DNA from 2 places in the Frateuria sp. GZRR35 genome. Region 1 is predicted to be linked to the other one. Evidence: predicted binding sites of a transcription regulator. Region 1 holds the regulator's gene; the other holds the start of a gene.
What was found. Region 1 encodes FliA, which starts transcription of late flagellar genes. Its sites were predicted from a motif close to TAAAGTTTNNCNNNCNNNGGCCGATAA; they were not measured.
Positions count from the first base shown of each region.

Region 2: the regulator FliA is predicted to act here: its motif matches at 2,112-2,138, upstream of ACFWZ3_RS02930 (GGDEF domain-containing protein).

Region 1 is NZ_JBHZGL010000011.1:13,104-17,117, forward strand. It holds gene ACFWZ3_RS12895 (chemotaxis protein CheA) at 1-522, opposite strand, end outside; gene ACFWZ3_RS12900 (protein phosphatase CheZ) at 535-1,176, opposite strand; gene ACFWZ3_RS12905 (chemotaxis response regulator CheY) at 1,173-1,580, opposite strand; gene ACFWZ3_RS12910 (RNA polymerase sigma factor FliA) at 1,626-2,429, opposite strand; gene ACFWZ3_RS12915 (MinD/ParA family protein) at 2,431-3,375, opposite strand; gene flhF (flagellar biosynthesis protein FlhF) at 3,372-4,014, opposite strand, start outside.
Region 2 is NZ_JBHZGL010000002.1:87,425-91,438, forward strand. It holds gene ACFWZ3_RS02920 (hypothetical protein) at 1-118, opposite strand, end outside; gene ACFWZ3_RS02925 (hypothetical protein) at 640-804, opposite strand; gene ACFWZ3_RS02930 (GGDEF domain-containing protein) at 955-2,031, opposite strand; gene ACFWZ3_RS02935 (class I SAM-dependent methyltransferase) at 2,285-3,064, shown strand; gene ACFWZ3_RS02940 (hypothetical protein) at 3,307-3,654, shown strand.

The DNA of each region.
Region 1 (4,014 bases):
CGCGGCCGGCGCCACGGTTCCCGGGGCGGCGGTGCCGTACAGGCTGTCCAGCAGCGCTTCGAACTCACTGTCGTCGATGCTGCCGTCGGCCGGCGGTGCGGCCACGGGCGCGGCGACCGGCGGCGGTGCCGGTGCGGGCGCCGCGCCGGGCATCAAACGCTTGAGCAGCGCCGGCGGCGGCATGTCCATGGACGCGCCGCTGCGCAACGCATCCATCATCGCGTTGAGCAGATCGAGCGCTTCGAGCAGCGCGTCCATTTTTGCCGAGTCCAGCACCAGCGCGCCGTTGCGGGCGACGTTGAGCAGGTCTTCGGCGTGATGGCACAGCTGCACCATCGGCTCGATGGCGAGGAAGCCCGCGCCACCCTTGACCGTGTGGAATGCCCGGAACACCGCGTTGAGCAGTTCGCCATCGCGCGGATTGGCTTCCAGCTCGACCAGTTGTTCCGACAGGCGCTCGACCAGTTCCCCGGCCTCGACCAGGAAATCGTCGCGCAGTTCGGCGTCGAGCGAGGGGTCCATCGCCGCCCCGCCTCAGAACCCGAATTCGCTGAGCAGGCGGTCCGCCTCGTCCTGGCCGGAGATCTTCTCCACCACCGGCGGCGGCTCGCGGCCGGACAGCGCGCCGGTCAGGCGAACCAGCTCCAGCAGCGAGGACTCCACCGACTCGATGAAGTTGACGACTTTCTTGATGCGCTGGCCGGACAGGTCCTGCCAGGACTGCGCCATCACCATGTCGTTGAGGCCATCGCGGCAGTTGCCGGCGAACGCACTGGCCTGGCGCGCCAGGTCGGCGACCGGATCGCACGGTGCGGCCGAGGCGAGCACCTGCTCGGCGCTCTGCGCCAGCGCGTCGGCCTCGGGGCTCATCCGTTCGGCGAAATCGATGCTGCGATGGGCCGCCTGCGCGCTCATCTCCAGCACGTCGTTCAGATGCTTGCGCACGTCGGCCACGCGGCCGGGCACGCCTTCCTGCGCCAGGTCGTTGCCGAGCCGGCTGACCGCGCCGTGCAGGTCGCGCGCGAGCAGGCCCAGCGCACGGAACAGGTGCTGTTCGCGCTGGCGCACCAGCGCGTCGAGCGCCTGCTCGAACGCAGCGCCATCGGCGCTGTTGAGCAGATCGTGCAGCTCGGCCGGCAGCGCGGTTTCGTCGAAGGTGGACAGGACGGCGCTCATGCGCTGGCTCCCGCGGCGGCAAGGCGCTCGAAGATCTTGGTGAGCTTCTCCTTCAGCGTGACCGCGTTGAACGGCTTGACGATGTAGCCGTTCACGCCCGCCTGGGCGGCGGCGATGATCTGGTCGCGGTTGTTCTCGGCGGTGACCATCAGCACCGGCAGGCCCTTGAGCGAGGGCTCAGCGCGGATCGCGCGCAACAGGTCGATGCCGGTCATGTTGGGCATGTTCCAGTCGGTCACGACCATGTCGAAGGGCTGGGTCTTCAGCATGGTCATCGCGTTGTTGCCGTCGTCGGCTTCCTGGATCAGCGTGTTGGTGAAGCCCAGCTCCACCAGCAGGTTCCTGACGATGCGCCGCATGGTGGAGAAATCGTCCACCACGAGGATTTTCATGTTCTTGTCCATTGGTTCCTCTTGGTAGGGAATGGGGAATGGTTGATCGTCAATGGTTCAGCGCGGGGCGGAGCGATCGGCCTGGGCACGCCGGCTTTTGCCTTTGCGATTGCCCATGTCCGATTCCTCGCTCCCGTCCCGCCAATCGCCCAGGCGCGCGCGCAGCCGCACGATCGCCTGGCCATGGATCTGGCACACGCGCGACTCGGTCACGCCGAGCACGGCGCCGATTTCCTTCAGGTTCAATTCCTGCTCGTAATAGAGCGACATGACCAGCTGCTCGCGCTCGGGCAGGCCGGAGATGCCGTCGATCAGCGCCTGGCGCAGACCTTCCTGCTCGATGCTCTCGGCCGGCCCCAGGTTGCCCTGGTCGACCACGTCGAAGGCGGGCGCGCCGTCGCCGTCATCCGGCGCGGTCAGGCTGAGCAGGCGCGCGCTGGCGGCATCGGCGAGGATCGCGTGGTACTCCTCCGCGCTCACGCCAAGCCGCTTGATCACCTCGGCGTCCTCGGCGTCGGCGCCGGTCTCGATCTCGATCTGGCGCACCACCTCGGCCACTTCGCGCACCTTGCGGTGCACCGAACGCGGGGTCCAGTCGGTCTTGCGCAGCTCGTCGAGCATGGCGCCGCGGATACGGATGCCGGCGTAGGTCTCGAAGCTGGCGGCGCGGTCGGTGGCGTAGTGCCGCGCGGCTTCCAGCAGCCCGATCATGCCGGACTGGATCAGGTCGCCCACGTCCACGCTGGGCGGCAGCCGGCCCATCAGGTGATAGGCAATACGACGCACCAGTGGCGCGTGCTGGCGCACCAACTCATCCGCACTCTGTTTTTGCAGCTGGAGATATTCCGATGCCACGCTCATGTCACCACCCCGACGCCGTCACGGCCTGGCCACCGAAAAAAGCGATGCGGTCCAGGCCCGCGCGCGCGGGTTCCTCCCAGTTATCGACCGCACCTGCCAATTGCTTGAATGCCTGCGACGAACGCGCTGCCGGCCACATGTCCACCACCGCGCTCTGGCGCCGGATGGCCTGCTTGAGCCGCTCGTCCTGCGGCACGAAACCCATGAAGTCCAGCACCACGTCCAGGAAGCGGTCGCTGACCTTGGCCAGCTTCTGGTGCAACGCGCGGGCCTCGCCCAGGTTGCGCACCAGGTTGGCGACGAAGCGGAACCGACGCACGCCGAAGTCGCGGGAGAGGACCTTGATCAGCGCGTAGGCGTCGGTGAGCGAAGCGGGCTCGTCGCACACCACCAGCACTACGTCGTCGGTCGCGGCGGCGAACATCGCCACGTTGTCCGACAGGCCGGCGGCGGTATCGACCAGCAGGTAGTCCGGTGGTTTGGGCAGCTCGTCAAACGCGCGGATCACCGCGGCATGTTCGCCGTTGCCCAGTTGCGCCAGCCGCCGCGCACCGGAGCCGCCGGGGATCACCTTGAGCCCGTGCGGGGCTTCCAGCACCAGCTCCTCCAGCGTGGCCGTGCCATCCAGGAGGTGGCCCAGGTGGCGCGAGGGCGCCAGGCCGAGCAGCACGTCGACGTTGGCCAGGCCCATGTCGGCATCCAGCAGCATCACCTCGTGCCCGGCCATCGCCAGGCTCATGCCGAGGTTGACCGCCACGGTGGTCTTGCCGACGCCGCCCTTGCCGCCGGCCACCGCGATCGCGCGGCAGCGGCGGCGCGGCGCGCCTGCATTGACCGCCTGGTGCGGCCGGTGCGGTGCAGGCGGCGCGCTGTCGCGCTCGCCCGTGATCGCGTTGAACATGTCTTTCAAGCCCCACGCCTGATTCATTGCAAGGATTCCGCTCATGCCTGCGCCACCATCGTCCCGAAGCGTTCGGCCAGCATCGCCTCGTCGGCGGCCGGCGTATTGCCCTTGAGCGCCTGCGCGGCGCGACATACCAGCAGGCGTGCGTCGGCGGCGGCGATGTCCTCGGGCACGCGCTGGCCGTCGGTGGTGTAGTCCAGCGCCAGCCGGTGGCGGATCAGCACCGACAGTGCGCCGCCGAGGCTGGGCGCCTCGTCGAGTTTGGTCAGGATCGCCGCGTGCGGCTTGACCGGCAGGTAGGCACGCACGGCGTCGTCCAGCGACTGCGCCTGCGCGTTGGCGGCCAGCACCAGGCAGGCGCGCAGTTCGCCGGCCTCGCGCAGCGCGTCCAGTTGTTCGGCCAGCCGCGGGTCGTTGCCGGCAAGGCCCGCGGTGTCGACCAGCACGGTGTGGCAGCCCTTCAGCAGCTGCAGCACCTGGCGCAGGCTGTCGGCGTCGTACGCCGGGTACACGCGCACGCCGAGCAGGCGGCCGTAGTGTTCCAGCTGCGCGGCGGCGCCGATGCGGTAATGGTCGGTACTGACCAGCGCGACCTGCGAGGCGCCGTGGCGCACCACCGCCCGCGCCGCGAGCTTCGCCAGCGTGGTGGTCTTGCCCACGCCGGTCGGGCCGACTAGCGCG
Region 2 (4,014 bases), on a different contig from region 1:
TGGACAAGCGCGCCGCGACCGCCAGCGCGCTCCAGGCGAGCATCGGCCCGTTGGGAGGTTGCGCCACCACGACGCGGCCCTGGCGATCGGTGATGAAGCGGCGGAGTGCCGAGGACATGGGCGGCTCCCGAGCGGGCAATCAGGTTGACACCGTGACCGCTCAGGAAAGGTGATCGAGCGCTGGCGGCACCGGCGGCCACGGCCGCAGCACGCAGCAAAGGAATCGCCGCAAAGCAGGGGCGCGCACCTGTCAGCGAACCACGCTTCGAGCGTACACGGCTCGTTCGGAGGCGCTTCGTGCATTGACGACACGTCCGGTATCGCCTCGTTGCGCGCCGCGTGCGCTCGCGCTTCTATTGCCAACGCAAAGCGCGCACCATCTCGCGGCTGCTGCCGAAGCACAGTGGCCGGTCAAAACAGTTCGCCCCGGAAAGTCATCGCTGAATCTGCCGTCCGCCAGGCGCAGTTGCCAGGCCCAGGACGGCGTGCTTTGAACCGTCATCCGTCCGGGTAGGCTGCGCAGGCGCACCTCCCGCCGGATGAGACGGTGAGATCACCGGGCGTACCGCGATGGCACGTGCGTCGGGTTGAGCTCGGTGCATCCGTAAGTGGTCCTCGGCTCGCTGCCCCGTTCCCTGTTCAAAGGGCCCCGGCGACGTCCGCCCGACGAAAGCTCATCCCGGTGATGTTGTTTTCAGCGATGCTTTTATCCAGGGCTTTCTTCGCGCCTTCGTTGACGAAACGCTCATGCGAGAGTTCCTTGCGTGCAGCCATACGTTTGCCAGCGGGCAGAAGCGTTGGCACGCGCTCGGCACCCGGACTCTATACCGGCCCACGACTGAAAGCGGGGGCGTCGGTGGCACGTGCTACCCGAGCTGCCCTGGCACCCGCCAAGGTGCATCTGACCAGGTTTTATGCGCCAGGTTGAGTTCGGTGTTTCGACCGGTATTCGGCTTATTCGCCGGACGACGCCTCCACCCGATTGCCGCCCTGCTCCTTGGCGCGATAGAGCGCGCGGTCCGCACGCTGCAGCACGGTGTCGAGCGTGTCATCAGGCTGGATCATGGTTACCCCGAACGAGGCCGTCACCCCCTGCACGGGCGCCACCGGCAAGCCGGCGATGACCGAACGCAGGCGTTCGGCCACCTGCGATAGGCCGGACGCGTCGATGTCGGGCACGAGCGCCAGGAACTCCTCGCCTCCCCAGCGTGAGATGCATTCGTCTCCGCGCAACAGGTCTTTGCAACCACTCGCCACCGCCTGCAGCACCCGATCGCCCACAGGATGGCCATAGGTGTCGTTGATCGCCTTGAACCGGTCCAGGTCCAGCATGATCACGCCGGCAGGCGCGTCCCGGTCCAACGCTTCGCGCAGCCTCCGTTCGCCGAGCAGCCGGCTCTGGGCGCCCGTCAGCGGATCCCGATGAAGCAGCATTTCCATCCGCTGCCGCTCCGTCGACAAGCGCCGGATCTTGCCGGCCAGTCCACGCTGCACCGGCAGCAACACGACGGCCATGATGCTGACCGGTCCATACGCCATCAAAAGATCCGTGCCGCGCGCGGACCACAGTTCCTCGCGATGGAACAGCAGATAGACCAGCACCGGCAACGCGATCGTCGTCCAGCCGAGCGCGGCCAGGACAAACGCAAGCCGGCCGGGGACGAAGATCATCAGCATGACCAGGAAAACCACGAACAGCGACGACACCGGCGGCAGGGTGTCGACCAGCAGCGTACCGGGCGTCAAGGTGGCCTGCAGCGTGTAGAGCCAGGCCGGCGCCGCAAGCGCCAGCCCTCCGGCCACCAGCGCGATCCGGGCGATGCTGACGATCCATTGGGGACGCCGTGTCAGGGCAATAACCAGGCCGGCGTACAGCGCGCTGATCGTGGGCGGCACGATCAGGTCCATCGTCTGATGGACCGGGGCCATCCAATGGATCGCGGTGGCGCAGATCCCGCCCAGCAGCGCCAACGACAGCATGAACAGCACGGCCATCCGTGCATAGCGATCGTCAATGTCGGGCGCTTGCATCCGGAAGGTCCGAGAAGTCCGCTGGCGAGTGTAGAGGAGGCCGCCTTGGCAGACGGGCGTTTTCACGCGGGTACCCGCGGTTATCGGCAGGGCGGGCGTGCACTAAAGCGAACAATGGGACGGGACGCGACCAACGGACCCACGCCCAGCCGACGCGGCTACGGACGTCGGGGATGGCCGGGGAGTAGGCTTGGATGCCCCCCCCCCGGAGGTCCACGCCATGATCCGCCGTACCTGCCAGCTGTTCCCGTGGTTGATCAGCGCGCTGCTGGTCGGCCTGCATCCCCTTGCCGTTGCCGCCGAACCCGCCACGCCCGCCGCCATCTCCCTGCCGCAGGCGGCCGCGGGTAGCTGGCGTTCGGGCGCCAACAAGGCGCGTGACGCCTACCGCCATCCCGTGCAAACGCTGGAATTTTTCGGTCTAAAGCCAGACATGACGGTGGTGGAGCTGGCGCCAGGCGGCGGCTGGTATACGGAGATCCTCGCGCCCTACCTGGCCGCCCACGGCCATCTGGTCGAGGCAACCGCGCCGGGCGCCAGTGCGTTTGCCGCCAAGCTCAAAGCGGCGCCGGCGGTGTACGGAAAGGTCGGCCCCCTCATCGACTTCGCGCCACCGGAGCAGGTGCGGCTTGGCCCCGACGGGACTGCCGACATGGTTTTGACCTTTCGCAACACGCACGACTGGCTCAACCAGGGGCCGGATACGCTTGCCGCGGTGCTCAAGGCCGCGTTCGCCGTGCTCAAGCCCGGCGGCGTGTTCGGGGTGGTCGAGCACCGTGCCAAGCCTTTTGCCAACGCACAGCAAAGTTCCCGCACCCTGCATCGCATTCCCGAGGACTACCTCATCGGACTGGCCTTGAAGACCGGCTTCCGCCTCGATGGCGTCTCCGAAATCAATGCCAACCCGGCTGACCCGGAAGACGTCAACGTCCACCGCCTCCCACCCAACCTCGCCGGCCCCGATGGCGAGCACAAGAAAATGCAGGCCATTGGCGAATCGGACCGGATGACACTGCGCTTCGTAAAACCGTGACAGGCGCCAATAAGCCAAGAGCAAAGCGGGTCGACGCTTTCCCTGATGATTGCCTTGCCACGCTTCATTCTTGATTCGATTGGCACAGGTGATTGCAAAAGGTAGCGTTGGATTGCTGGGAGGCCTGCCGTGGCATCGAAGCATACCGTGTCCTTCTGGGAGCTTTCCCGCTCACGCGGCTGACCGGCTTTCCTCGCGCTAAAGTGCCGCAATCGAACCCTAAAACCTCCAAGGACGAGTACATGGACTGCCCTCCCGACGCGCCGCCCGCCTTCTCAGCCAGCCGCGGCCGCCCGGCATGGGTGTCGCCTGTCACCCACGCGGGGGTGCGCTACGAGCAATTGGAAAGCCCGGCCGCCGCTGGGCTGCCGCCCGGGGGCTATGTCGTGGCCACGAGGGTCGGCTCCGGAGAGCGCCTGTGGATCAGTTGCGTGTACCAGTCACATATCGAGCCCCACATCGAAGCCGACGTGCAGTGGACCTTCTTCAAAAGTATGCGGCTGGACGCGGCCCTCAATGAGTTGCTGGTCGAGAACGGGAAGGGACACACGTATCACGTCGACCTGGGCGACGGCCGGGTGCGCAAGTAGCGGGAAAAGGGAGCGTGGCTGATCCCCCTTCCCCTATGACCTGACCTTGCAGCTGCCGATCTGCTCCGCCCGTTTTCGGTTTCACACTGCCAGACCCAGATCGCCTCCCCACCACCGTCTGCCGCATCCGCGGCCGCTCGCCGGCTTGCCAGAGCAGCACTTCGCGGCGGGCGCCAAAGCGCGAATGCTGGGCCATCTTTTTGCGCCTAGCTGTCGGCGGGGACATCCCTACGTTGTCGGGAAATTGCACTCGAGCTCGGGTTTGCACGGCCCATAAGCCCCGCAATGGTCGTGGCGATGGCCCGCAACGCTCGACGGAAGCATGCCGTGCCACGGCGCGTCGCGCCCCCGCGTTCAAAG